2 regions of the Vibrio limimangrovi genome follow, and region 2 is predicted to be linked to the other one. Evidence: riboswitches for the same ligand, from Rfam matches in the RefSeq annotation. Region 2 holds a riboswitch; the other holds the start of a gene.

Region 1 (15,354 bases), on a different contig from region 2:
GAAACCGTCGCCTGTTCTTCAGCCAGCATCACGCGTTCTTGCGCTTCTTCAACGACCATCATTTGTTCTTCAAGACGCTCGCTGAGTTCTTCAAGATCTTCTTGGTAACGTTCAATCTTCTCTTGTTGGCGCAGCGCGTTTTGCACCAGTTGCAAGTGATCCGAAGCAGCTTGGTAGTCTTGCTCTAACGCTGATTCAGATTCGTTCAGAAGCTCTAGCTCTTCTTGTACTCTGTTGAGCAAGTTATTTTGCTCAATCAAGGTCTCGCGAGAACCAAATAGCTCAGAACGCAGCGACAGCGTTTGCTCTAGCTTATTGCGGCGATCGTTCGCATGGCGCATGTAGTCGGCTGCCACGTAGTTGGTTGACTCTGTGATCAAGTGTTTGAACAAATCACGGTCTGCCTGCGTGGTTTTGATGGCTTCCAGCGTCATACGGTTTTCGCGCAGTGCGGATTCCATATCCTGGAAGGCTTTCTTCACGCCACCGTTTTGTGGCAGAAGGTAATCACGTAAAGAGCGGGTAATCGCACTTGAGATACCACCGTAAAGTGATGCTTCAATCAAACGGTAGAATTTAGAACGGTCACCAGAGTTACGCAGTTTCTTCGGAATCACACCGAACTCAAACATTTGTGCGTGATAATCGACGATCGATGGGAAGGCTTTAAATTGGACGCCTTCCAATTCAGAGATAACGTCTTTAACTTCGTTGATCTGACGCACGCGGGCTTGTGTCGCAGAGACGCTTTCAACCAGCACATCCGTTGGTTTTACATGACTTGGAAGACCTTGGATAACGAACGGTTTGATATCGACTTTTTTATCACGGCCAGCAACCTGCTGCAGTTTTACCACAAACAGCAGACGTTGGTTACGAGAGTTCACCACATCCAGCGCGGCGTAACACGCGCCCGGTTGCAGCTTACCGTAAAGACCTTTGTCGCGAGACGATTGGCTACTGCCCGCTTCTGTGGTGTTACGGAAATGAAGTAGTGTTTGGTCAGGAATCAGAGCGGTGATAAATGCCGCCATTGTGGTTGATTTACCTGCACCGTTACCACCAGAAAGCGTGGTAACCAGACCATCGATATCAAACGTACGGGCAAAGAAGCCGTTCCAGTTGACCATGGTCAGCGATTGATATTTACCGCGTTCAATCATGCTCATGCTTCGCCCTCTTCTGTCATTTCTTCTTCAGTTTGATCTTCTTGGTCTTCTTCAGACAGCAGGCTACCCTGACTTGGCTCTTTGGTATGAACCACAGCTTCACCATCACGGATCAGACGCAACTGCGCTTCACGCATATCATCACCCACACGGACGTCAGCACCGAAACGAAATACGGCTTCACTGATACTAAATTTACCGGTTTCACCAATATTGATGATCATGCCAAGGCGGCGCAGACGGCGCAGCGAGGTACGAACTTTTTCGAATAACTTCTCTTTATCAAGATCTGAGCCTGTTGCACGGTTGGTTACCAACTTCATCAGCTTCTTCTCATCCGCGAGTGCAAGCATCTCGTCGTAAAGTTCCTGATTAGTGAAGATACCCTCATGCGCCAGACGTTCAGGACTGAGGTATAAGAAACACAATACCTTACCTACCAGCATGTCCAGCTCAGACAGGACACTACGGCCAATCAGAGAAGTAGAACGTGGACGAAGGTAGAAGAAACCTTCAGGCGCTTTCACCAGTTCGGTGTTGTAGCGCTGATAGAAAGAAGACAACTCAACTTCGAAATCACACAACAATGCGTGATTGTCTAGATCTTCAGTTGAGATATGACGCCCTGCTCGAAGCATGCTGTCTAGCGCTGGGAACAGAGGGTTAGAAATTGCTTTAGCCAGTTTATCTGGCATGTATTCATTAGTATCGGTCGATGACATTCGCTTGTACCTTTGCCCCAAATTCGTTGATTGATTTCCAGTCTGGTTGAATCGCTTGATAATCCGATTCTGAATAGCCAAGACGCACAGCCTGATCAACAATAATTCGAGCTAAATCAAAGTGATGAGTAAATGGATGTTGTGCTAGGTAATCTCTCAGCACCACGCTCAAGTCGATTGGTGTGCCCTGCTCTTTATGGGCTTTTAGCATGTCACCAATACGCTCTGATAACTCATCATTGACTTGTTGAAACTCTTCGTATTCCACTTCCATCGGAACTTGGCCGGTTACTTCGTCATCACGTAGTACCAAGGCTTCATCACGAAGGTCGGATAATCGCTCAGCATCTGCATAAGTCAGATACCAAGGCATATCAAAGTAATCTTTGATGGATTGACGCAAACGAGAACTGAACGCACGGTTCTTATCCATATCGATGGCGGTACGGATAAACTTGTGTACGTGTCGGTCGTAGCCAATCCAGAGGTCGATCGCTTGCTGACCCCAGCTCGTGATTCGGTCCAGCTTCATTTGCAGACCAAACAGTGCTTCTTCAATAAACTCAAGCTCAGGATCGCCATAAACAAGCTCCTGAATATCGAGGATCTGAGTTTGCAGCTCATCACTGGCCGCTTGCAGTGTATCTTGAAGTTCACGCAACGTACTGGACGTTTCGGACAATAACGCTTCACAGTTATTAATCGCTTCACGCCAGTCCTTGTTGAGCAGATCGGCAATTTGCTGTTTCACAGATTGCTGCTGCTCATCCATAACACGTTGGTTCAGATCAATCTGGTCGAAAATTTCGCCAACAGAATACTTAAGTACCCCATACACGTTTTTGTTCCAGTGACCCGGCGTGCCACCTTTTTGTGCCGCTTCAATCGCTTTTGCCATTTCGTCAGCAACCATCGATAGCTGAATAGAAAGGCGTAGCTTAGAAAACTCACGGTGACGTACGTAATAATCCGTGATACCTATCGCTAACGGCGACAAGCGGTAAATACTCGCACCGTCGGTCACTTCACTGACAAAACGGCTGATAAGACGCTGCTTAACCATCTCGTTAATAGCATTGTTTGCACGAAAAGCAGACGCTTCGCCCGTCTCATCAAAAAATCGAGTGACGATAGTGAATGCATCGTGCAATTCACCTTCACCCAATTCATCGTCAAACCTTTCATTACTTAATACCGCGATGGCAATCAAAAACGCCAGTCGCTCTGTGGTCAGGTTCAACGAGAAATCTTGCTGCTTTACCCAGCCAACCAATTCATCAATAGGTTGTTCTGCAGCATTGAGAGTCATCTCACTCATTGTTATTCCTGTTGTTCTTTCTTTTTGGCCCACACATGAATATAGCGGCCTAATGAGAGGTATGGCTCTTGTCTACAAAGTTGTTTTTCTAGCGCCAACACATCTTCAAACTGATAATCACCCATATTTTGCACATTCCCGATGTAATCACTGAATGAGCGAATACCAGACTTTCCACAAATACTGAAACCAGCATCTTCTATCCATTGATAGACTTCTTCTGGCTTCAATCCTTTTTGCGGCTGTAGTTTAAATCTTTTTCGGTGAGGCATGCCGTCCAAAATATGAGGAATGTTGCCACAAACCACGTTTTTGTAGACTAAACCATGGTGGTTGTAGAACATCACTGATGCAATACCCCCCGGTTTAACTTGTTCCAATACCGTTTCGAGTGCCATCTTAGGATCGACCAGCCACTCCATCACAGCATGAAACATAACAAGATCCACCTGGTTTTCCATGTGCTCGCCAATGGACTGTACCGGTGAATGAATCAGGCGATACTGCTCAAGCAAACCATTATTTTCAATATCCTGTTTGGCTAGTTGCAGCATTTCCGAAGATAGATCACATAAAGCAACACGATGTCCGAGCTTAGCAAGCTTTTGAGACATTTGTGCTAAACCACCACCTGCATCCAATACTTCAAGGGGTTGCTGCCCGGCGTCTAATTCACTTAGAATCTGTAGAAAATCTTCCCACACAATGATTTGGCGGATCTCTCCTTTGTCGGAGCCGTATATATTTTTTGCAAATTTGTGGGCGATATCGTCGAAATTGCGGTCTTCTGTCACTTCTGCTGAGTTATCATAACGGATTGTGCCGCTATTCTGGCACAAGGAAAGCAGGAATAAAGAGGGGTACCCTCATTTTTATTATCAATTGATGTTTTTTCGGACTATTTATGTATGTTTGAGCTGAAAAAAGTAATGTCAGCCTTGCTGATGCCCCTACCAGCACTGTTGCTGATAGGCTTCTTGGGCCTTGCTCTCATTAGTTTTACCATGAAACGTAAAACTGGCTGCTTCGTTGTATTATTCTCTCTAGTTGGCATTTTCCTTGTAGCCTTCCAACCTGTCTCAACTAAGCTTCTTATGCCTTTAGAGCGTGAGCACAAAGCATTTCTGCCAGTCTCTGGCACAATCGATTACGTCATGGTATTGGGAAATGGCCACGTTATCGATGACGAAATTCCACCGACTTCTCAGTTAAGTCGTGCCGCACTGATGCGTCTCAGCGAAGGCATTCGTATCTTGCGCATGTACCCTGGCGCAAAGTTGATTTTATCTGGCTATGACGGTGGTTCCGAAATCAGTCATGCACGTATGATGGCGAACGTTGCTCTAGCGCTTGGTGTGGCGAAATCCGACATTATTTTATTAGAAGATGCGAAAGACACCTGGGAAGAAGCTCGGCAGGCTGCAGCGTTTGTCCAGCAAAAGGAAATCGTTTTGGTTACCTCTGCCAGCCATATGAGCCGCGCACTGTATGAATTTAATGCAGCAGGTATTAGACCGATCCCGGCGCCGACCAACTTCCTGGCGATTGAAGAAGTGAACCAAGCTTGGGATAAATACTCACCAAAGGCTCGTTACCTAGAGCAAACAGAACTTTTCTGGCATGAATATCTTGGCAGCATCTGGCAACGCCTGCGAGACACCGTTGGTGAGACTCCGATGGTAGAGCCTCAGTAGCGAATGCATAGAGTGCATTACATAAGGTAATTTAGCGGAACAAAAAAGGAGAGCAGATTCAGTTGCTCTCCTTTTTCTTGAGCTTTTCTTTTTGGTATTAATCACCGGCAAACATGTAGCCTTCTCCATGAACCGTGACAAAAATTTGTGGGTTCTTGGGATCATATTCCATCTTGGCGCGCATACGCCGAATTAAGACATCAATGGTACGGTCATTAGGCGCATCCACTCGATGACTGATCATATTCAAAATACGTTCACGACTTAGGACCTGATTCGGGTAAGAGGATAACGCCACCAAGAGCTCATACTCTGCTTTAGTGAGTTTAACGGGCTCGCCACTGCGACTCAAAGCGCGGCGTTGGATATCAAATGTCCACTCACCAAAACGGACAATGTGCTGTTCGTTGGTTTCGCATGACTTCGAACCATTCTGTGCGGTCGAAATTCGCCACAACAGATTTTTAACGCGAACCAATAACTCTCTGAGTTCAAAAGGCTTTGTGACATAATCGTCCGCCCCCATTTCAAGGCCAACAATTTTGTCGATACTATCCGTACGTGCTGTGACTAATATGATACCAATATCGGATTGGCTACGTAATTCACGCGTAAGCATCAGGCCATCTTCACCCGGCAAGTTGATAGCCAGCATAATCAGGTCAATATCACCCGCTTGCAGTGTTTCACGCATTTCTGCGCTGCTCCCTGCCTCACTAACGGTGTAGCCTTCGTTTTGGAAGTATCCCGCCAGCTTACTACGCGTGACAACATCATCTTCTACGACTAATACGTGATAGCTCATTTACACCACTTTCCGTCATTTGCTTATCCAAGATGTATTCTATTCATAACTATTCACATTTCTAGTCACTGGCAGATTTAAAGGCAAGATTTCACGCTTTTTTTGATTCAAAACAAGCTTGCGAAACGTCATTATTAAACGGACATAATTGGCCAGAAAACATCATAGTTGTCGTTATTAATTGATTACACTTAAAGGACATCCGTTAGTGATTTTATGATGCGACACATAAAACATCATTGAGGAGCCTGGAATGCAAGAAGTGAAAGCTTTTAATGAAAAACGCGCCGAAATTTACTGGTGGTTTTCTAGCTTGTTTGTCAAAGAACTGGCAGACAAAGAGCTGGAAGCTTACCACAGTGTTGAAATTCGGAGTTTTTTAGCTGGCTTAAGTGAAAATGACACTCTAAAACCTTCAATTGACGTTCTGGTAGATGCACTGAACCGATTACAAAACCGTAAAGATGCCCAACTCGCACTCGCCGCCGACTTTTGTGAACTGTTCTTAAAAACAGAAAAGTATGGGGCTCCGCCTTATGCTTCCCTGTACATTTGCGAAACAGGTTTACTGAATAACAAATCAACACAAGAGATGGAGAAGTTGATGGCTGATTTCGGCGTACCAATTGACGATAAGCTTAACGAACCTGCCGATCACTTAGCCGTAGAACTCGATTTTTTAGGCAGCATGATTATCCGTTCCAATGAGCTCGAACAAGAAAAACATATGGAACAAGCCTTCTCAAATCAGAATGATTTCATCGAACGTCAACTCTTATCTTGGCTGCCACAATTTGCAGCAAAATGTCAGCAAATGGATGATTTCGGTTTCTACGCAAGCGTCGCGCAACTATTAGTTGCATTTTGCAAACTAGACAGCGCTTACCTTCTTGGTGAATAATTGCCACCAATGATTGGGAGCCTATTTTCGCGCTCCCCAATTTTTATTCGTTTGCCCTTCATTGAGTCCCATTGCTTGCTTTTTTAGCAATCAAAATGTGACATAAAAGACACAAATCTGCTGCTGAAGTCATTGCCAGCCAACCCACATAGGGCTAAAATGTGAACGCAAACGATTAAATATGATTTTTATGTAAACCGCTGAAATAAAGCGGTTTTTGTGTTTTCTTACTAGGTTGACGTTCTCTTCTTCGCTCAGAGAAAGACGATAATATTCATCAACCGTATTGCTACAGACCTTCTACCGTTTTCGGAGCTGTCACTGCGAAACAGATTCAGCGTACACGTTTATGCGGCACTAAGTTTACAAAAGGCACTCAGTAAAAGGTTTTATACTCCAAGGTATATTAGTAGCTCGATACAGGACACCTTTATGGCCACTATAAAAGACGTTGCTCGATTAGCCGGCGTTTCTACTACTACAGTTTCGCACGTCATCAACAAGACGCGTTTTGTTGCAGAAGCAACTCAAGAAAAAGTAATGAAAGCAGTTGATGAGCTCAATTACGCACCGAGCGCAGTTGCTCGTAGCTTGAAATGTAACTCAACTCGTACCATCGGAATGTTGGTAACTCAATCGACTAACCTATTCTTCTCAGAAGTTATCGATGGTGTTGAAAGCTACTGTTATCGTCAAGGTTACACTCTGATCCTATGTAATACCGGTGGTATCTACGAAAAGCAACGCGATTACATTCGAATGCTGGCTGAAAAGCGTGTGGATGGGATTTTAGTGATGTGTTCAGACCTGACGGAAGAACTAAAAGAGATGCTTGACCGTCATTCTGATATTCCAAAAGTGGTCATGGATTGGGGCCCTGAGAGCTCACAAGCCGACAAGATCATGGATAACTCAGAAGAAGGCGGCTACATCGCAACTAAGTATCTGATTGACAACGGTCATACTGATATTGCCTGCTTAAGTGGTCACTTCGAAAAACTCGCGTGCCAAGAGCGCATTATGGGCTTCCGCCGAGCAATGGCAGAAGCGAATATACCCGTAAACGAAGATTGGATTCTTGAAGGTAACTTTGAATGTGATACCGCGGTTCTGGTTGCTGACAAAATTACCGCAATGAAAAAGCGTCCTACCGCAGTATTCTGTTTCAACGACACAATGGCTTTGGGCTTAATGAGTCGTTTACAACAAAATGGCATTAAGATCCCGGACGATGTTTCCGTGGTTGGTTATGACAATATCGAATTGGCAGAATACTTTTCTCCGCCACTTACGACCATTCACCAACCGAAACGCCGTGTTGGTAAAAATGCATTCGAAATTTTACTTGAACGCATTAAAGACAAAGAGCACGAGAAGCGCATTTTCGAAATGCAGCCAGAACTGGTCGTTCGTAATACAGTGAAAAAGCTCAATTAATTGGCAACAAGCGCTCTCCGGAGCGCTTATTTTTTGTCTCAACATAAGCCTTTTACTCAATAACGCTACGACTAAAAGTTAAATGTTTGGTAAGTTGCTGTTTTAGCTGCGTGTAGTCCTTTTCTCACACCCATACCTCTCGTTGAAAAACCTTTGCCCAAGATATGAACACCAAGACATAATCTTGATTAATTTTCCTGAACTAACATCACACTTCATTCGCTAGAATGTGATGTTAATTCAAGAGACAAAGTATTCTCGACAGGTCACGCACAGGGCAAACCATCCGAAAGGGTGGGACGCAAAGCTTCCGGCCTGAACCATTTGATTAATGGAAGGTAGCGGGGTTACCGATGGCAAATATACATATGATGAGTTTACCCTTTAATGACATTGTTCCTGTATGTATTTGCTAACCTCTCGGACCTGACTTTTGGTGGCGTAATGTTAATTACACCGAGATAACACATCATGGATAAACCGATACTCAAAGATTCTATGAAGCTATTTGAGGCACTTGGTACAATCAAGTCGCGCTCAATGTTTGGTGGCTTTGGACTTTTCGCTGATGAGACGATGTTTGCACTGGTTGTGAATGATCAACTTCACATCCGAGCAGACCAACAAACTTCATCTAACTTCGAGACGCAAGGACTCAAACCCTACGTATATAAAAAGCGTGGGTTTCCGGTCGTTACTAAATACTACGCGATTTCCAATGATTTATGGGAATCAAGTGAGCGTTTGATAGAAGTAGCGCAGCAGTCGTTAGCACAGGCCAAATTAGAAAAAAAGCAACAAGCCAGTACTAAGCCGAACAGATTGAAAGACTTGCCCAACCTGAGGCTGGCTACCGAGCGAATGCTAAAGAAGGCGGGTATTGAATCAGTAGAGCAGTTAGAACAGAAAGGCGCTCTAAGCGCCTATAAAGCGATACGTGACTCACATTCTGCAAAGGTAAGCATTGAGCTGCTTTGGGCCTTAGAGGGCGCAATTAACGGCACTCATTGGAGCGTCGTTCCCCAGTCTCGCCGAGAAGAGTTGAAAAATGCGCTTTCTTAACAGCTTTTCTGATATTAGTTTTAAAACCGCAGCTTAGTCTGCGGTTTTTTTTGAAATTTTTTTAGACCTTAACCTGTCTATTAGTCTGTAAAACATACAATAGTTAGCAGGTCCCTTTCCTCCCAAATGGTACCTGTTAACGTTTTAGAGAAAAGTAACCCAACTGGAGTACGATTATGAACAGAAAACTCATTTTTGGGTTAATACTGCTCTTAACGGTCATTCTTTTAGCCGTTAACTTTGGTCAGAACTTAACATTAGAAAACGCTAAATCTCAACAAGAGGCACTGAATGCCTATATCGAACAAAATTTTATTATTGCAACGACCCTCTATTTCTTGGCTTACATCGCTGTCGCAGCGTTCTCTATTCCCGGTGCAGCAGTCGTTACTCTATTAGGTGCTGCTCTATTCGGTTTTTGGATAAGCTTAGTTTTGGTTTCGTTTGCCAGTACCATAGGCGCAACCCTTGCTTTCCTGAGTAGCCGATACCTATTAAGAGACTGGGTACAAACCAAGTTCGGGAAAAAGCTCACAGCTATCAACCAAGGTGTTGGAAACGATGGCTCGTCCTATCTGCTTTCATTACGTTTGATTCCCGTCTTTCCTTTTTTCCTGATCAATTTATTGATGGGATTAACTCCGATGAACGTTGGCCGTTTTTATCTCACGAGCCAAATCGGTATGCTCCCAGGGACGGCCGTCTATCTCAATGCAGGGACACAATTGGCCAATATCGAAAGCTTGTCAGATATCGTCTCACCTGGTGTGTTAGCTTCATTTGCTTTGCTGGGACTGTTTCCTATCATTGCCAAATGGGTGATGAAGAAAGTAAGACCAAAGGCTCTAGGTAGTTAAGGGGATAGGCCCTGGATCCTAGATCCTAGGATTGCTCGCTGGAACTGCGGTGCTTTGATTAAACGTTGGTATTTGTTGTATGGGGATACAGAGCGCTTCGCTTACAGAAAACTGAGTACAGAAAGAGAGCTCCCCCTAGGGCCTAAAACCTAGGACCTAGAACCTTATAGATTAAACAACTAAACTTTGTTGCTTGATGAACTCAATCGAGTGCTGATTGAAGTCTTCCGGACGTTCTACATTACAAACATGACCGCAATTTGGGATTTCGAGCAATACACTCAGTTTATGTGCCGCAACCATCTCTTTCACTGGCTGGATGAACATATAATCCCTGTCCCCCATCAGGTAGAGCGTTGGAATTTCTAATTCCCGGTCTTTAAAGTACTTCATCAACGGGTTCACATCTGACGCCAAAATAAACCAGCGCTTAAACTCTTTTTGGCAAAGCTTTTTAGCTTCTCGAATAAACAAGTGACGAGACTCTCGTTGATTACGCTGTGGCATCACGATATAGGCGAACAGTTTATACAGCCACATGTACGGCAAGATATGTTTGCCAAAGTTACCCAGCTTTACCAGAATTTGTGAGCGAATGTTGAGACGAGTCACCGCCCCACCCAATACCATTGAATTAACCCGCTCAGACGCCAACTCTGCAATATTTCGCACGATGATCGTGCCTAACGACATCCCGACAAAGTGAGCCGATTGGATTTTCAGATGATCCAATACTTTTAAAATGTCTTGTGTAACTTCAGTAAACGTATAACGACTCGTCATCAGCTCTTTTAACAACTGATTTGACTTGCCGTGTCCTCGCAAATCAATCAACAACAAATTAAAGTGCTGCTTATAAGCTTTAATTTGCTTAAACCAAATCGAAGAACTGCCACCAGCACCATGCACAAAAACGACCCACTCGTTACTGGTAGGGTGCAAATAGGTTTTATGGAAAAGTAGTGGCTGAGTCATATACCAAAGTAAAAAACAAGTTTATCAATTGAGTGAGGTAATCCTACCACACTCCGCCCACTCTAGATAACTAAGGCACCTTTACCGGTGCCTTTTGTTACAATTTTAGGTTAGCTTAAATGGCATCAATGCGGAATAAACAGCTTTAACGCTGAGTGGTAAAGCTGCAAATATTCTTCCGCGGCCTTTCGCCAGCAGAAGTCTTGCTGCATCGCATGGAGCTGCACTCGCTTCAGTTCAGCGTTATCTTGAATATAAAGCAGTAGAGACCTGAGCATAGCTAACAGCAACGCTTGCGGTGTTGGCTCATAGAAGACAAACCCCGTAGCATTAGAAGGGTCAGAATCATAGTCATTGACGCTGTCTTTCAGGCCTCCTACACCGCGCACAATAGGCAAGGTGCCATAAGCCATACTATAGATTTGATTTAAACCACATGGTTCAAATTCAGAAGGCATCAAAAAGAAATCGGACCCAGCCTCAACTAAGTGAGCTAGCTCGTTATCATAAGCTTCAACAAAGACAAATTTGTTAGGGTACTCAGCCGCAACATCACGCACCTGAGCAGCCAGAGAAGGATCTCCCGTTCCGACCAAAACAAGTTGTACATCGTGTTTGAGGAAATCCGCCAATGCAGGCAGCAAATAATGCAGCCCTTTTTGCATAGTAAGACGACAAACCATACCAAACATCGCACAATCTGATTCAGCTAACTGTAACCTTTGTTGCAGTGCAGTTTTACACGCTTTTTTGCCTGCCACCATGCTGTCGAAGTTTGCCTGGTAGTTAGATGGTAGGTAACTGTCTGTGTCAGGATGCCACGCCGAGTAATCACAACCGTTGAGAATACCGACTAAGTCGTGCGCTCGCTGCTGAAATTCCCAGGACATTCCGTGACTGCCTAACTCTGTTTTCAATTCTTCAGCATAGGTAGGACTCACGGCATTAATTTTATCAGCATTCATCACGCCCGCTTTCAGCATTGAGATGTGAGTTGAACTTACTGCGGCATCGTGAACGCTTCGGCTCTGAAACTCTGGAAGGCATTGCACATCATCGTAGCTGAACACACCTTTGAACACTGCGTTATGGATAGAAATCACACTGTGTGTATTCACGAAATATGGATCTGAACCATAGCGGTGTTTCAACAAAAACGGAACAAGTCCTGTGTGCCAGTCATTGGCATGCACGATATCTGGTCTGAAATCCAGTTTTGGTAACATATCCAAACACGCAGCACTAAAGAAAGCAAAACGCTCTCCGTTGTCCGGATAAGCTTGGTTATTTTCCGCGTACATAGATGGGCGATTAAAATATGGCTGGCAATCTATCAAATAGACCGGCACATCACCGAGAAAAAGCCTCAATACTCGATATTCTGTATGTGGCCATGATGTTAATTGCGTCTCTAACAAGACCTCAGCATCAGCCAAGTTTTTAATACCATTGTACGCTGGAATGGTAATTCGTACATCTTGCTGAAGTTGGTGAAGAGCTTCAGGCAGTGCCTTGGCAACATCTGCCAAGCCACCACTTTTGATCAATCCTTCGACTTCAGACGCTACAAACAGAATAGATAAGTTGTTAGTAGCCAACTCTTGCTCCTTTAGGAATGACGACAATACCGTCATCTGACACATGGAATAACTTCTTATCTTCTTGAAGATTTACCCCAATTTGAGTGCCAGGTGCAATATCAGCGTTTTTGTCCACGATTACTCGACGTAAAACACAGCCTTCACCGATTTTAACGTCACCAAGGAGTACACATTCGCTGATATCGCAAGCAGATGCAATATTACTTCTAAAACCAAGCACAGATTTTTCTATTCTAGAGCCACGAATGTAGCTGCCGCTACAGACCAGACTATCGATAATCTGCACTCGACCGTTGTCGGAATCGGTAAACGTTGCAGGTGGTAACGGTGGATAGTAGGTATGCAGTGGCCATTTACGGTTATATAACGAGAACGGTGCATCTTTCGCTAGCAAGTCCATATGGGCTTGCCAGTACGAGTCAATAGTACCGACATCACGCCAATACACTTCTTCCTTCTCACCGGTAATATGGTTGGTGCTAAAGTCGTAAACATACACATCACCACGAGGGAACATTTTAGGGATAATATCCTTGCCAAAATCATGCGAAGACTCTTCATTATCCGCATCTTCTATCAGTTCAGAAAACAGAATCTCGGCTTCAAATACATAGTTCCCCATCGACACCAGTGCAAAATCAGGGTCCCCTGGTATCGATTTTGGATTTGCAGGTTTTTCTTCGAAGCCAATCATACGACCTTCGCTATCAACCTCAATCACACCAAACTGGGATGCTTCACTCAGCGGCATACGTAAAGCAGAAACCGTCAGTGACGCACCCTTCTCGGTATGGAAGTCCAGCATCTGTTTGATATCCATTTTGTATATGTGGTCAGAGCCGAATATACAAACTTGATCTGGTTCAGATAGCTCCATAAAACGTAAGTTTTGATAAATGGCATCGGCTGTACCTTCATACCAGCGCTTACCAGTGCGCATTTGCGCCGGGATTGGGTCAATGAAACGATCCGTTATCCCACTAATATTCCAACCTTTCTTTAAGTGATAAAACAGAGATTGAGATTTAAATTGAGTGAGCACATAAATGCGCATCAAATCCGCATTCACGAAGTTGTTCAGCGCAAAGTCAATCAGTCGATAGCTACCGCCAAACGGTACTGCAGGTTTACTACGAGATTCAGTTAAAGGTCTCAAACGAGAGCCTTCACCACCAGCAAGAATCATTCCCAATACACCAGCCATTGTTGTTCTCCATATCGTTATAGCTTGGAATGGATGTCCACCTGATCGAATGTAAATTGGGGTATCAAGTGAACATTATTTTAGTCCGTATTTGGCTTCTCTGAGCTCTTGTCATGCGGACATAATAGATATGGCATTTATCTCTATGCACAATATCTTAATCTAAGGCGTACTTACTTTCTTAATTCGCACTCGACGTCATCCCGAATTGGGGTAATAACGGCAAAGGCGTTTTATTACGGTGAAGGGAATACCGTGTGTTCTCACCCTAGCTCTGCTCGCAAAGAGTGAACACTTTTTCAGTATATGTACCCTGTCAGCTTCCTTTGAGCCAAAAATAGTTCTTAATTTTCGCCGCTAAATAATGCATATAGTTGCATTTATTATGTAGTAAATTATCCAAGCAGAATCTTAATTACAATTTTAAATACGCCATTCTGTGTGCAAGGTAGGTACTAGTTACCCAATACGATATGTAGATCACACAAGGCCAAGTAATGGATTACATTCTGAAAACAATTTACGAACTGAATAACTACACAATAGCGTTCAATTTATTGAGCTCGTTATCTCTAAACTTTCCAGGCTGCTTGTTTAAGTTGGAATCGCACAGCGTTTGAGATTACGTCATACATATGACTATAAAATGAAATCAGGACACTTAAAGAAATGAGATTCAAAAAACCGAAATTAAATTGCCGGAAATTTGAGTGAACGTACATTTGGAATGACAGTGGTAGAGAGGCAAAACTGAAAAAAATAGGGCAGCGAATCCGCTGCCCTACTACTCATCAAAAATCATCGAAATTAGCTTTCTGCTTTTGCTTTTTTGCGCTTGTCGGTCACTTCCCATTTGCCGTCGATGTACAGTGCAGTCCAACCGCTAGGCTTACCATCGTCTTCTGTACGGACATAGTTTTCTTTCGTTTTACGACTAAAACGAACCACTGCCGGACGACCATCAGGGTCTTCCTGTGGCGCAGTTGCCAAGTACTTGAACTTCTCTGGCAAACGCTCTACGAAACGGGTTAACTCAGACACGAGTGGCGCTCGGGTTTCACGAGATTTAGGGAAATTGCTCGCGGCCATAAACAGACCAGACGCGCCATCACGCAGTACAAAATAAGCATCCGAGTTTTCACAAGGAAACTCAGGGAAATGTACCGGTTCTTCTTTCGGTGGAGCGACTTCACCATTTTTTAGAATCTTACGAGTATTTTTACAATTTTCACTCGTACAATCCATGTATTTACCGAAACGGCCATTCTTAAGCACCATGTCCGAACCACACTTGTCACACTCGACAACTGGGCCATCGTAGCCTTTCACTTTAAACTCGCCGTATTCAACAATGTAGCCTTCACAGTTCGGGTTATTACCACAAACATGCATCTTGCGCTTATCGTCGATAAGGTAAGCATCCATGGCCGTTTCACAAATCGGACAACGCTTCTTGGCGCGAAGTGCTGCCGTTTCAACGTCTTCTTCTAAGACATTGATGATGCCCTCTTCATCACCGAGGTTAATCGTGGTTTTGCAACGCTCTTTCGGTGGCAACGCATAACCAGAACATCCCAGGAACACGCCGGTAGATGCGGTACGAATACCC
Region 2 (15,354 bases):
GCGAGGTGTCAATTTCATTGATCACCTCGGTGTACAGATGCTTGATGACTATGTTTCGACTAGTGGCCGCACTGTGTATTTCTGTCGCTTTAAGACCAACGTCAAAATATCGCTACTCAATGGCTCAACGTCAGTTCGGGAAGAGCATTTTTCTGAACGATTGACGCCGTTGTTAAACCTAATTTGTAAGAGGTAATTCATGAAAGTACTAGTGACAGGGGGATGTGGTTACATCGGTAGCCATGCTTGTGTTGCTTTGGCTAAGGCAGGGCATCAACCGATAGTGCTCGATAACTTCAGTAATAGTAATCCGCGAGTGGTTGTTCGTATTGAAAAGCTGATTGAGCAGCCGTTGATTGTTTACCAGGGTGACATTCGTGATCGCCAGGCGCTTAAATGTATTTTTGAGCAACATGATATTGATGCCGTGATGCATTTTGCCGGGTTAAAAGCGGTCGGTGAATCGGTCGCAAAACCGCTTGAATACTATGCAAACAACGTGGTAGGTACGCTAAATTTATTAGCCACGATGCGAGACGCGCATGTTAACCGCTTGATTTTTAGCTCGTCAGCCACGGTTTATGGTGATCCTCTTAGTGTCCCTATCGCAGAAACCGCGACGACTGGAGCCACGACAAATCCTTACGGAACCAGTAAGCATATGGTTGAACGCTGCTTAAGTGACTTTTCAGCCGCCAATCCTGATTGGAGTATCACTCTGTTACGTTATTTCAATCCTATCGGTGCTCATCCAAGTGGTTTGATTGGTGAAGATCCAACTGGCATACCCAATAACCTCATGCCTTTTATTACCCAAGTGGCAATTGGGCGACGAGACATTCTGTCTATTTTTGGCAATGATTATCCAACGTCGGATGGCACAGGTGTACGTGATTACATTCATGTGCAGGATCTGGTCGCAGGTCATGTCGCAGCACTGGAAGTACGTGGTCACATCAGCGGATTGCATGTCTATAACCTGGGAACGGGCAACGGTGTCAGCGTATTAGATATGGTGGCTGCGATGAATAAGGTGCTGGGTAGGGAGTTGCCAGTGCGCATTGAACCAAGGAGAGCCGGTGATATTGCTCAGTGTTTTGCCCAAGTGGATAAGGCAGAGCAAGATCTTGGTTGGACTGCGAATCACGATTTAATGGATATGGTTGAGCACAGTTGGAACTGGCAACAGCGTAATCCGAATGGTTACCAATTTTAAGTTTAAAGGAAACATAATGTCTCAATCATTTGATGTAGCAGAACATCCTCACCGTCGTTTTAATCCCCTTACGGGCGAGTGGGTGTTGGTGTCGCCTCATCGCGCAAAAAGACCGTGGCAGGGACAACAGGAAACACTCAATATTGAAAGCCTGCCGAGTTATGACGACAACTGTTTTTTGTGTCCAACGAATACGCGGATCAGCGGTGATATTAATCCAAATTATCAGGGCACTTTCGTCTTTAAGAACGACTTTGCCGCCCTTACCGAGCAAACCCCTGATTCACCATTGAGTGATGATCCTCTTTTTCAACTGCATAGTGCTAAAGGGGAAAGCCGTGTTATCTGCTTCTCTCCTGATCACAGTCGCACACTGCCAGAATTGAGCCTGAAAGAAATCGGACAAGTGATTACCACTTGGATGGAACAGACAAAAGAACTGAGCCAGCGTTACCCTTGGGTACAGGTGTTTGAAAATAAGGGTGAAAGTATGGGGTGCTCGCAACCTCATCCGCATGGCCAAATTTGGGCAAACAGCTTTGTTCCTACCTTAGTCACAAAAAAAGACCAACATCAGCAGCGCTATTTTGCGCAGTACCATAGTCCTCTGTTACTGGATTATGTTCAGCGTGAAGTGGCTTCTGGCGAGCGTATTGTTGTCGAAAGTGATTATTGGGTGGCATTGGTTCCTTACTGGGCGGCCTGGCCATTCGAAACTTTGGTATTGCCAAAAATTAAGCTAAGTCGACTGACGGAAATGACTCAAGAGATCCAGGCTGATCTCGCTAAAACCATTAAGTTGTTAACCATCAAGTACGACAATCTTTTTCAGTGTGCTTTCCCTTACTCAATGGGCTGGCATGGCGCACCGTTTATCGGAGGTAATCCGGATGCTTATTGGCAAGTACATGCGAGCTTTTTACCACCACTACTGCGCAGTGCCACAGTACGAAAATTCATGGTGGGATATGAAATGCTAGCCGAGAGTCAGCGCGACTTAACGCCTGAGCAAGCGGCTGAACGCTTACGCAGTGCCTCAGAAACTCACTACAAGCAAGGGTAGTTTGGCGGTTGGATCGCTCAACAATTCTTCACAATCAAAGCTGATATTAATTTTTATATTTAAATCAAATAATAAAAATGAAATATCGGTTTAAAAATGTGAAGTGGTGATGTGTTTATGATGATATATCACTGTAAAGTATATAAATGTTATTAAATATAACCCTGACTTTGTATTACAAAGGTTTTAAGAGATTTTCAGCATGAGTGAAACGATAACTTTGCGTCCTTTGCCAAGTACGCTGGACGAAACAAAAGTGGTGAACCATTTATCCACTGTGGTAGAAGCGATTAAGCGCAATATTCCTAAAATTGGGGAGCGTAATCCAAAGATAGGCACCCCGGAACATCAATGGGATTACTGTGACCAGTTTGATTGGGTATCGTCGTTTTGGACAGGCGAGTTATGGCTCTGCTACCAAATGACGGCTGATCAGCAGTTTAAAAACAGTGCCAATCTGCGCAAACAATATTTTGCCGACATGCTGCTTGATCCATTCTGGTTAGATCACGACCTGGGTTTCCAATACAGCTTAAGCTGCGTGGCTGAATACAAACTGACGGGCGATGAAGAGTCAAAAATGATGGCAATTCGCGCCGCTGATCACCTAATCCATCGTTTCCGCAAGATTGGTGGTTATATCGTTGCGTGGAATGACACGCATCCTCTTGGCCCTGAAATTACGCAAGGCAAATCGATCATCGATTCTCTGCAAAATACCGCGTTGCTATTTTGGGCGTCAAAAGTGACAGGTTCTCCGGTTTATGCGCAAGCCGCAACTCGACACAGCGAGACGTTAGCGAAGCATATTGTGCGTGAGGATTACTCAACGTATCACTCATTTAACTTCCATCCTGTCACTCAGGAACCGATCAAAGGTGAGACGTTCCAAGGTTACGCGGATGATTCCTGTTGGGCTCGCGGACAATCATGGGCAATCCACGGTTTCGCTCAAACTTATCTGTACACTCAAGACGAGAAATTCCTAACGCTGGCGAAGAAGCTAGCTCGCTACGCTGTAGAGCAAATCACAGACGATGGTGTTCCTGTTTGGGATTACTCGCTACCAAGTGACGAAATTCAGTACAAAGACAGTTCCGCAGGCGCGATTACTGCTGCGGGCTTACTGTTGATTTCGCAGTGTATTCAAGATCCAGAAGAAGCGAAGCAGTACCGAGATTGGGGTAACTTCCTGTTGCAAGGTCTGATGGACAGCTGTGATTTAACGGGCGATGAATCTGCGCTTGGCTTGCTTGCACACGGTGCTTCGTTTGTCAAAGTTGGTCTGTGCGACAACATGTTGCCGTACGGTGATTACTACTATCTTGAAGCTTTGATGCGCGCTAACGGTTATCAGAAGTTCTTCTGGTAAGCACACTCGAATATCCATTCAGGGGGATGAAAGCCCCCTGTCTATCCCAACTTTTTGGAGCCTATCATGACCCAAGTTGCCTCTCGTAAAGGTCATATGACCCTGCCTGTCGAAGAAGGGCAGGAAGAAGTAGTACTGGATTTATATCAGCGTTGGCAAGCGGATGCACTTCGCGACAGCGATGGTACAACTATGCCGGATTCATTAGCTGAACAAGACAGCGACATCTATTCAGTGATGTGCCTTGTTCGTGCCGATCAGGAATACGCTAACCAACATCCAGAGTACTTACATCGTAAATATCTGATGTCGTTCCCTGTGACGGCGATGAGTGATCGCGTTGAGATTTATCCACTCGATGGTTACAGCAAAGACAAATATGAGCTGGATGATGACAGCGATCCCAAGCTTTGGTGGGAAGTCCGAAACCGTACCTTGAACGAAGTGATTCCGGCTGACAAGTGGGAATTTGATGCGGAACATCAACGTATTGAACTCTTTGATGCGATCCCTTATCACGAGTACACCATTACCTTTATGGCGCGCCAGGTTTGGGACAGCGTTTCTATGTACAACGCCCTGACTAACGATTGGAAAGGACCTCGTATTAAGAGTCTTGACCCATACCATCCGGAATGTCGTGCTCATCTGTTAAATCATTTTGCACATTGGCTGGAAACGCACCCGAATACTACAGTGGTTCGATTCACCACCTTTGCATTTTTGTTTGTTATTGATACTGGTGAGAAAAACCAAGACATCTATCGAGATTGGACGGGTTACGGCGAAACCGTGAGCCCACGAGCGCTGGAAGATTTTGAAAAGCGTTTTGGCTACAAGTTGTCTCCAGAAGATTTTGTTGATGCCGGTTACTACAACGGTACCTATAAAGTGCCATCTAAGCAGTATCAAGACTGGATGACCTTTGTACAAGAGTTCGTCGTGGAGTTTGCTGCAGAGCTGGTTAACATGGCTCATCAAGCAGGCAAAAAAACGGCGATGTTCCAGGGTGACCACTGGATCGGGACGGAACCGTTCCTTGAGAGCTACCAAAAGATTGGCATCGATATCAATGTCGGCGCGGTAGAAGATGGCGTAGCTCTGCGTCGTTTAACGGATTCAGGCGGTGATCAGATTCGCGAAGCGCGTTTTTATCCTTACTTCTTCCCGGATGTATTCCGCGAGGGGAATGATCCTGTGGTTGAGTCTATGTCTAACTGGACCAAGATCCGCCGTGCGATGTTGCGAAAACCGTTGGACCGTATTGGCTACGGCGGCTACTTGTCGCTCGCGAACCAGTTCCCGCACTTTATTGACCATGTTACAGAAATTTCACGTCAGTTCGGTGACTACCTTGAATTCACACAACGTAGTGAATCGAAAAAAGTGGCAGGAAAAGTAGCGGTATTGAGCGCATGGGGCGCGGCACGTAGCTGGCTGCAAAACCAGGCTCGAGACCAGCGTTTCTACGTTCCACCTCGCCCTGATGTGATGGAATTGGTAGGTAACAATATCCTTGAATGTCTGTCTGGTTTGCCATTTGAGGTTGAGTTCATCAGCTTTGATGACATTGCAGAAAAAGGCATCTGCCCTGAGATCAAAGTCATCATCAATACGGGTGATGCAAACTCAGCATGGAGTGGTGGTGAGTGTTGGGATGATCCAAAAGTCATCGTTGCACTGCGTCAGTTTGTTGCCGAAGGTGGTGGTTTACTAGGTGTATCCGACCCTTCCGCATGGCAGAAAAATGGCCGTTACTTCCAGCTTGGCGATGTATTTGGTTTAGAGAAAGAAACCTCCCTGACGATGGGACGTGTTGCCATGCCACTGCAAATCGCAGAGAACCATTACTTAAGTCAGTTCATTAAGGGTGATGAGGACTTCGGCAACCCAAGCTATGTGTATCCACAAGCGGAGGACTTGACGGTACTGGCAGCGCAAGGACAACATCTGGCGCTAACGGCGCGCGGATACGGGGAAGGTCGAGCTGTGTATCTGGGTAACTTACCATTCAGTATGGAAAACGCTCGTTTGCTACAACACATTCTGTTGTGGCTGACTCAGCAGGAAGAGCTTTCTCATGCATGGTTGTCGAATAACCCGCAAGTTGATGTCGCTTTTTATCCCGAGACCAATAAAGCCACAGCGGTAAACTTCACCAATCAAGCTCAACAGGTCACGGTATTCAATACACAAGGTGAACCACAACAATTGGCATTACAGCCATATGAGTGGAGTTGGTTCGATAACTAACCCTGCTATGTCAAAGAAGGTGTGAGAGCACCTTCTTTTTGGCTGAAATATTCTTTATTCAATCCTTCGGTGACTAGATTAATAAAAATGAAGGTCACACTATTAGTTAGTACTCACTTCTATCAAGTGGTGAGAGCGATTCAAACTCACATCGAACGATTACCTTTAAAAGTGTATGCGGTGACGACGCTCACTCTGAAATGGGAGCTGGAGCACGTATTTGGGCCGCAGAGAGGATAACCCGTGTGAAGCGATGCTGCGGGGGATATATTGAGTTTCATAGACATAATTATGGATCATTGCTATGCGCACTATTTGGTTAGTTCCGACGTTGTTGTTGTCAGGATGCGCGGTTACCCCTCATTCCACTCCGATTCAGGATGATGCCAACTGGCATGTTGAACAGCTTTCGAATGGAATGAAATACCATATCTACCCGACACAAGATCAAGAGATCTCAGTCCGTATGGTAATGAACATCGGGTCGTTTCAGGAGCGCGCCGACCAAAAAGGCTATGCGCACTTTGTCGAGCATATGGCGTTTAATGGCAGCAACCATTTTTCTGGTAACGAAGCGATTAAATTGTTCGAACAGTCCGGCGGAAGTTTTGGTGCGGATATCAACGCGTTCACTACCTATCAGCAAACGGGGTACAAATTAGATCTCGCGAACCAAAGTAAATTGCAAGAAGCGTTAATCTGGATGCGGGACATTGGGGATGGTCTGACGTTTTCAGCTGCCCAAGTCGAGAAAGAAAAAGGCGTAATCTTGGGGGAATGGCGACGCACAAATCCGGATGATAAGCCTTTTGCCCTCAATGCTTATCAGGCTTCAATTGAAGGCACACCTTATGGGAAGCATGAGCCAATTGGTACGCGAGACTCGATTGAAAATGCGACATCGTCAGGACTAAAAAGCTTTTATGAAAAGTGGTATCAGCCACAATATGCTGAATTGATCATTGCTGGCAATGTGGATGTCGACTCGCTTTCGAAACTCATTAACAAGACGTTTTCCAGTTGGGAAAGTACGTCTGACGACGTGGTCAAAAAGCGTCGCGACATTCGGGTGAACACCAAAAACGAAATCTTACTTAGTAATTCCATTGAGTCACCAAGTTTGCATCTTGTCATTGAGCGGGGCGCTATCGGTCGTCAAACCATTGAGCAGCAACATTTGGAATGGCTGGATGAAGTGGCAGGACAATTAATCCAGCAACGTTTGATTGCGGATCTTAACGACGCTGCGGTGCCCTTTCAGTACGCGTATGCCCAGCCATACTATTCTAACTATCACCGTATGGTGTCTGCTGGTATCTCATTTGCGCCAGAGCGACGTGAACAGATGCACACACTGTTTATCAGCACGTTATCTTCGCTGCGTGATTATGGTGTTACCCAAACGGAATTAGACAGCATCATGGCGAACTGGCAAGGTGAATTGGCGAATCTGGACTCCGACTGGAGTAAACGCAAACCAAACAGCTATGCAGAATCACGGGTATTTCAGTTAGAGCAAAACAGCGCCGGCCAGTCAAAAGAGAGTTACGCACAGAGTTTGGCCTCATTTCTCGACATTACCACTTTAGACCGTATAAATGCTCAACTTGCAGAGCTCTTGTCCCAAGCGCCGAGTTTTTCTATTGGCATGGGTAAAAGTGAAACGCGCACCCAGTTTGCCGGTGCTTTTTCAGCGTTGAACTCGGCTTATTTCCAGCCGGGACAAAAGCCTTCTGCTTTGGACTCTGAGTCACAGGGCTATACTGCGTCTGATGGATTCCTTCAGCCAGTTGAGGAAGGCAGCATTATAAGCTCGCGCAAAGAGTCTGGAGGTTTTGAGGTCTACACGCTTTCCAATGGTGTAGACGTGTGGTTCCAACAAGATCATAAAGCCGGAGGCCGGGCTTACCTGTATTTTGCCAGCCAAGGAGGCAAAGCCGCACTGGATAAATCGCTATATCCGGCGTTTGAAATCGCTACGATGGCAACAGTAAGAAGCGGGTTAGGGGCGTTTTCAGGGGCGGAGCTGGATGGTTACTTACGCGCAAATAACATTGCTCTTGTCCCAATGCTGGATACCACTAGTCACGGCGTCAAAATGACCACGCAAAAAACGCGTTTAGAAAATGCATTGAATGCAATGTATAACCTCGCTACAGAGATAAAAGTCGATGAACGCCAACTGGCTGCGGTGAAGCAAGAGTTTAAACAGCAACGTCGTGCCTTTTTTGAATCACCGACGGGTAAGTTGATTCAGGAAGCGAACGTCAACGCTTATCTGCCTGATAGTCGTCACCGCATCTTAGACAGTAACGGCGTTGATCATGTAACACCTGAACAGATACTGGCGGTTCACAAGCGTTTATTTAAGTTCAATAGCGGCTTCAAAATGGTGGTGGTTGCGGATATCGAACCAGATCAACTTGAACCACTTTTAAGCAAGTATGTTGCTTCCATCGAAATGAGTCCCGGCGAGCCAATTGATTACCACGTGGCATTGAACCCAGATGCTCCGAGTCGCTCCGTCATGACAGATGGCCATGAACCATCGGCGCTTTACTTACAGCGCTTAACCAACGCCAACGATGATGCCCAAAGTGGGAGGGATACCATGATAGTCGATATCCTGCAGCGTATCAGTACGGCACGCATTCTGGACCAATTACGTGAAGAGTTGAGTCTGGATTACAACCCGAGTATTTACCCGATGATACAAGATCGTGAGCGAGTTTCGGATTGGATCTTTGAATCCCAGATAAATCCAAAAGATGTGGCAATGATGGACCGCCAGCTCAATACAATTTTTGATCACTTGGCAGAAAACATTACTCAAGAAGAGGTCGATATTGCGGCGCAACAATTGATGGTCGCCATGCAGGGAATGGAAGACAAGCCGAGCCAACGAGCTTGGGCTTATGGCCGTTACCTGGTGCATGATTACGGCTTGGATGTATTGCTGAACGTTGAAAAATCGGCCAGAAGTGTCACTCTGGAAGAAGTTCAGTCTCGCGCACGTTCGGTATTTGGGCCGCGAGCAAAACGTACGACGATCATTTTAAATCCACTTTAATGTATAGTGGCTTAGTCATAAGGTCTAAATTGGAAACCTAGGCAAGCGATCTTTTACTAGGGATGGCGTTTATCGAGTTGATACTTCCTCACCAGAGCAAGTTTTTCTCGATAGGCGTCGATCAGCTCTGGTTTTGTTTTCCCTTCATTGTGATAGAAAAGTGCTCCTTGTTCGCGGAGGAAGTCATAATGATCGTTTATCATCTCAAGAACGGTGTCCACACGTTTTAACGTGGTTGCCGTGCAGCTCTTGCCATCAATGTCATCCTCAATATCCAGAACATGAGAACGGAACATCTCAACAATAAACAATTTCTCTAACTGCTGCGTGCTCTGCAAGGCAGCCTGATATTTGAAAAGTTGTCCTTCTTTAGCATGGATGACAGCTTCGCTTGCCTTGTTTTTGCGTAGCCACTCACACTGTTCGAAGAGGATTTTCAGAGCTTCGTGCTTTACGTTTTTAAACACTGCCAATGACTCTTTCTTAGAGCAATTATGTTCTAACAACCATCCAGAAAGGAATCGGGTTTCGAAGCGCTCACAGAATTGAAAGATAGGTGCGTTAAGACTGTCGCTATTGAGCTCTGTTAACGGATCGAATGGGTACATGTAGCCGAAGTCGAACAGCCACAGTTTGTAGCCATCATCCACGAGCAAGTTTCCTGCGCATAAATCCCATTCGAACAGGCCAATTCTTTCGCATGCTGACAAGGTAGAAAATAGTTGGTAAAGCAATGAAGAGGAAACGGAACTAACTGGCTTGCCTTCAATCCAGTCAGACAGAATGATACCTAAACGGTAGTCCGCGTAGACCGTCGGAACAATACAGGCGAAGTCGTGGGATTTGTCGGGACAATCTTTCTGCTTTTGCAAATCAGAACGACGCTGCACTTCATTCAGGAACGACAGCTGTCCATTAAGATTTTGCACCATGGCTTCAGGGAGCTTCTTTTTCAGAGTGTAGTCTTTTCCGCCAAACCTTACCCGAAACACTTCAGCCGTTAATCCACTTTGAAAAGCCTCAACGACATAAGGAGAAGCATCGGTCGTTCGAGCCAATTGTTCCGGAGATATCGGACAATCGTCAATATTGCCAACGATGAGATTTTCTCCGCTCTTTTCAAATTGCATCTGCTGCTTTTGACGTTTGTCCATGTGAATGCCCATCTTCCTATTGATTCTGATTATTTTATCAAGAGTGTCAGTTTGTGAATCCTCCTTACTTCATAAACTAAGAGGCTGAGCGTTGAGGTGCATAATGGGGATTAAAGTTTGGGGAGGATGAGCTGGATGTGAGTGTCATCCCTTTCCGACCGATCTGTCGTATTGTTCTTAAACGATGGATAGAGAGATAAGTGTTTGAAAATTGGAGAAGAGCTTATGTTATTTTTCAAGGAAATGAGATTCACTTACAAAAAGATATTTATCTCTTTAAGGAGAACTTTATGAGTAAAGATAACCATTCTGCAGGGAAGTGCCCAGTGATGCATGGCGGTATGACATCTACGGGGTCCACTGTTATGGATTGGTGGCCGAATGCCCTAAACCTAGATATTCTCCATCAGCACGATAAAAAAACCAACCCTCTGGGCGAAGACTTTAATTATCGTGAAGCGTTGAAAACGCTTGATGTCGAAGCGCTGAAAAAAGATCTAAAAGATCTGATGACAGATAGCCAAGAGTGGTGGCCAGCGGATTGGGGTCATTACGGCGGTTTGATGATCCGCATGGCGTGGCACTCAGCAGGAAGCTATCGTACTGCTGATGGTCGAGGCGGTGCATCTACCGGTAATCTGCGCTTTGCGCCACTAAACTCATGGCCAGATAACGGCAACCTGGATAAAGCTCGTCGTTTACTGTGGCCAATCAAGAAAAAATACGGCAATAAAATCAGCTGGGCTGACCTAATGATTCTGGCGGGTAACATGGCGTACGAATCAATGGGTCTTAAAACCTTTGGCTTTGCATTCGGTCGTGAAGATATCTGGCACCCTGAAAAAGACACGTACTGGGGCTCGGAGAAAGAGTGGTTAGCTCCGTCACGTGGCGAAGGTAGTCGTTACTCAGGTGATCGTGATCTTGAGAACCCTCTGGCTGCAGTGATGATGGGCTTGATTTACGTGAATCCAGAAGGTGTTGATGGTAATCCGGATCCACTTAAAACAGCAGCAGATATGCGCGTCACCTTTGCTCGCATGGCGATGAATGATGAAGAGACGGTAGCACTAACCGCTGGTGGTCATACCGTGGGTAAAGCGCACGGTAACGGTGATGCCGCCGAACTGGGGCCAGAGCCTGAAGCCGCAGATATTGAAGAGCAAGGCCTTGGCTGGAACAACCATACATCGCGTGGTATCGGCCGTGATACTGTGACCAGCGGTATTGAGGGCGCGTGGACCACTCATCCCACACAATGGGATAACGGTTTCTTCAAAATGCTGCTTGAGCACGAATGGAAGCTGACAAAAAGCCCGGCAGGTGCTTGGCAATATGAACCAGTAGAAATTGCCGAAGAAGATAAGCCTGTCGACGTAGAAGATCCTTCAATCCGTTACAACCCAATGATGACGGACGCCGACATGGCTCTTAAAGTCGATCCTGACTACCGTAAGATTTCAGAGCGTTTTTACCAAGACCCAGCTTACTTCAATGAAGTCTTCGCTCGTGCTTGGTTCAAACTGACTCACCGTGATTTAGGCCCTAAAGCTCGTTACGTTGGCCCAGATGTGCCGGCTGAAGACTTAATCTGGCAAGACCCAATTCCAGCGGGTAACACTCAATACGATGTCGAAGCGGTTAAAGCGAAGATTGCCGCTACTGGCCTGAGTGTCTCCGATTTGGTTGCTACTGCTTGGGACAGTGCTCGTACATTCCGTCGTTCGGATCTTCGTGGTGGAGCAAATGGTGCGCGAATTCGCTTAGCCCCGCAAAATGCCTGGGAAGGTAACGAACCAGAACGTCTGGCGCGAGTGCTGGGAGAGTTAACGCAAGTGGCGGAAGAATTTGGTATCAGTGTTGCAGACGCGATTGTTCTTGCGGGTAACGTCGGTATTGAACAAGCGGTGAAAGCAGCAGGATTTGACTTTGACGTGCCATTTTCCGCTGGCCGTGGTGATGCGACAGCAGAGCAAACTGACGCAGAGTCATTCGACGTTCTGGAGCCGCTGGCCGATGCTTTCCGTAACTGGCAGAAGACGCACTACACAGTTACTCCAGAAGAGATGATGCTAGACCGCGCACAACTACTTGGTTTAACCGCGCCAGAAATGACAGTCCTGATTGGTGGTATGCGTGTGCTTGGTACAAACCATGGTGGTAGCAAGCATGGGGTGTTCACTGACCGCGTTGGTGTATTAACGAATGACTTCTTCGTCAACCTAACTGATATGGCATACAGCTGGAAACCAACAGGCCGCAACTCTTATGAGATTTGTGATCGCAAAACGGGTGAAGTGAAGTTCACTGCAACTCGCGCGGATCTTGTGTTTGGTTCAAACTCTATCTTGCGCTCTTACGCTGAGGTTTATGCGCAGGATGATAACCAAGAGAAGTTTGTCAAAGACTTCATCGCTGTCTGGACGAAAGTGATGAATGCTGACAGGTTCGATTTGGTTTAACGAACTAATTCTGTCAAATACAGACTGAGTAATCAGTGTTCGTGTTTAAAAGCCAGCAGTATCTCTGCTGGCTTTTTGCGTATCCATGCCAGACATTTTTTATTTGCATAACGTTGCTTGAATGAAAATCGTAACGGCAGATATGTATCGCTTTATCTTACCCAAATACACTTTTTGAACAATTGGTAACGTTCCCTTTCTATTTTGAGTGAAACCAATGTGAGTTCGTTGTTGTGTATGAAATTTGTTCTATATTTAAATTATTAAATTTATTGTCATAAAAATGCCAGTTTTTAGTCAATAAATCAGTTATTTATGAAAGAGACGTTAATATATCTAAACAATTTTATTGTAACCGGATCCAAGTCAGTTTCATTAAGGGTTTGTTAGGTACGCGTATTCATATATAAAGGCGTTCGGATGTCTGACTATTGTCAGAGTTTTATATCCTTAATCTTATTGATCTTGAATTGTCATTTTTCGTTGTTATGCTTTTTCGCGTGGTTAGCAAAGGCTTACCCACACTCAGTTCATCATCTCTTCTCTTGTAGGATGCATGACTGAAAAGGCAAAACCTCCGAAAGGGGGTGACGCAAAGTCTCCGATCTAACGGACATTTCCTATGATAGCGGGACCGCCAGTTTTGTATTTCGACTTATTAAATTCGTTCGATTTTTAGTATCAAACTCTTTGGTCTGATATTTACATTCACGGATGCATTCAGTCATTTGTTGATTCTGTTTCGCTGTGAATGGCTAAGTTTTATCTAATTTCGGGAACGTTACCGAAATTGATGTGATTTTTAGATGATTTCGAATGGGTTATGCCGTTGATAGTTTGTGACATTTCTGAGGGTTAACCACTTCTGGAAAATTGAATATTTTGAGAATTTTATTAACAGAGGTAAGTAAAATGCGTTCGACAAAAATGAAAGCGGGAGTCCCTATTTTAGGGATTTTAATGGGAACAGCGGCAAGTCAGTTAGCTTTTGCAGCACAGCTTCAACCTGGTCCAGAGCCAACGTTACACACTCAAGAAGCTTACGCTCCTGAGAGTAATTTTACGGCTAAATGGACCCGTGCTGATGCTCGTCAGCTCAAGCGTATGTCTGATCCAATGGCTGGGTCACGTGAGAACTCTATGCCACAAGAGTACACGATGCCGAGCGTCCCTCAGGATTTTCCTGACATGTCCAATGAGCAGGTATGGGTATGGGATTCATGGCCACTGACTGACGCAGATGCCAACCAATATAGCGTGAACGGACAGGAGATTATTTTCTCACTTGTTGCGGATCGAAGCCTAGGCTTTGATGAACGACACCAGTATGCGAAGATCGGCTACTTCTATCGTCCTGCGGGCATTCCAGCAGAGGAACGCCCAGAAAACGGTGGCTGGACTTATGGTGGCCTTGTTTTTGACGAAGGTGTCACCGGACAAATCTTTGAGGATCAGTCATACAGTCATCAGACACAATGGTCTGGTTCTGCCCGAATTTTCCCGGGTGGTGAAGTGAAACTTTTCTTTACCGATGTTGCGTTCTATCGTGACTCAAACGGCAATGACATCAAGCCATATGACCCACGCATTGCACTCAGCGTCGGTAAGATACACGCGAATAAAAATGGCGTGAAATTCACCGGATTCGATAAGGTGATTAATCTTCTGGAAGCTGACGGCACCTACTACCAAACGGCTGAACAGAACCCTTACTTTAACTTCCGTGACCCGTTTACGTTCGAAGATCCTGCTCATCCAGGCGAAACCTTCATGGTCTTTGAAGGTAACTCAGCAATGGAAAGGGGATCGGCTAAGTGTACCGAGGAAGATCTAGGTTATCAGGATGGTGACTCGTACGCTGAAACAGTCAGAGATGTGAATGCATCGGGTGCGACATTCCAGATTGGTAACGTTGGTTTAGCGCGAGCGACGAATGATGACCTTACCGAGTGGGAGTTTTTACCACCGATCCTTTCGGCGAACTGTGTTACTGACCAGACCGAACGCCCTCAGATCTATCAAAAAGATGGTAAATACTACCTATTCACTATCAGCCACAGTACGACATTTGCAAGTGGTATCACTGGTCCGGAAGGGGTGTATGGCTTTGTAGGTGATGGCATCCGTAGTGATTACCAACCACTGAACCAAGGTTCAGGTCTTGTACTTGGTAACCCAACAAACCTGAACTTCTACCCGGGCACGCCTTACGACCCAGATTACAACCAGCCAGCAGGTCACTTCCAGTCTTACTCACACTATGTGATGCCTGATGGACTGATTCAATCATTCATCGATACTATCGGCGTTAAAGAAAACTTCCGACGTGGTGGTACTTTGGCTCCAACAGTGAAAATCCTGATTGATGGTGACACATCAGAGGTTGATTACTCTTATGGGACGAGTGGATTAGGTGGCTGGGCGGATATCCCTGCAAATGTGAACGTGAATCCGAGCGGCGTGATCCAAAAAACGCTTAAATAGAATTCCTGAAGTTGTACATGTCATAAATCAGAGGGACGGGTAATTCGCCCCTCTATGGTAATAAGAAGGATTATGCGCTTTAAACCGAAATCACTGACGGGCATAAGACTTGTCACTACTGCCTGCGTTTTAGTTGCTTTGTTTACTGTCAGTCTCTCACTTTCTGGCGTTGAATTAGCGTCTGCCAGCTCGTCTCAATTTACTCGCCCTTCAGACTGGTCCCCTTATCGACCGGCGATACATATTACTCCCAACAGACACTGGATGAACGATCCTCAGC

Evidence for each region. Region 2 has a riboswitch for cyclic di-GMP ahead of ACWYU8_RS08620 (glycoside hydrolase family 68 protein). Riboswitches for the same ligand answer to the same signal wherever they lie in the genome.
Region 1: linked by a shared signal. The riboswitch ahead of ACWYU8_RS14940 (TfoX/Sxy family DNA transformation protein) and the one ahead of ACWYU8_RS08620 (glycoside hydrolase family 68 protein) in region 2 are both predicted to bind cyclic di-GMP.

What each region holds. Positions count from the first base shown of each region.
Region 1 covers NZ_JBSUGF010000010.1:106,470-121,823, reverse strand. Annotated here, with positions in the region: gene mukB (chromosome partition protein MukB) at 1-1,163, opposite strand, end outside; gene mukE (chromosome partition protein MukE) at 1,166-1,891, opposite strand; gene mukF (chromosome partition protein MukF) at 1,872-3,209, opposite strand; gene cmoM (tRNA uridine 5-oxyacetic acid(34) methyltransferase CmoM) at 3,212-4,003, opposite strand; gene elyC (envelope biogenesis factor ElyC) at 4,118-4,903, shown strand; gene torR (two-component system response regulator TorR) at 5,001-5,708, opposite strand; gene torD (molecular chaperone TorD) at 5,962-6,609, shown strand; gene purR (HTH-type transcriptional repressor PurR) at 7,042-8,046, shown strand; cyclic di-GMP riboswitch class I at 8,313-8,401, shown strand; gene ACWYU8_RS14940 (TfoX/Sxy family DNA transformation protein) at 8,518-9,108, shown strand; gene ACWYU8_RS14935 (TVP38/TMEM64 family protein) at 9,285-9,965, shown strand; gene ACWYU8_RS14930 (alpha/beta fold hydrolase) at 10,137-10,940, opposite strand; gene glgA (glycogen synthase GlgA) at 11,066-12,538, opposite strand; gene glgC (glucose-1-phosphate adenylyltransferase) at 12,528-13,745, opposite strand; gene topA (type I DNA topoisomerase) at 14,553-15,354, opposite strand, start outside.
Region 2 covers NZ_JBSUGF010000007.1:181,824-197,177, forward strand. Annotated here, with positions in the region: gene ACWYU8_RS08580 (SulP family inorganic anion transporter) at 1-196, shown strand, start outside; gene galE (UDP-glucose 4-epimerase GalE) at 200-1,216, shown strand; gene ACWYU8_RS08590 (UDP-glucose--hexose-1-phosphate uridylyltransferase) at 1,233-2,279, shown strand; gene ACWYU8_RS08595 (glycoside hydrolase family 88 protein) at 2,482-3,651, shown strand; gene gnpA (1,3-beta-galactosyl-N-acetylhexosamine phosphorylase) at 3,718-5,904, shown strand; gene ACWYU8_RS08605 (M16 family metallopeptidase) at 6,209-8,974, shown strand; gene ACWYU8_RS08610 (AarF/UbiB family protein) at 9,031-10,128, opposite strand; gene katG (catalase/peroxidase HPI) at 10,419-12,590, shown strand; cyclic di-GMP riboswitch class I at 13,148-13,232, shown strand; gene ACWYU8_RS08620 (glycoside hydrolase family 68 protein) at 13,503-15,074, shown strand; gene ACWYU8_RS08625 (glycoside hydrolase family 32 protein) at 15,147-15,354, shown strand, end outside.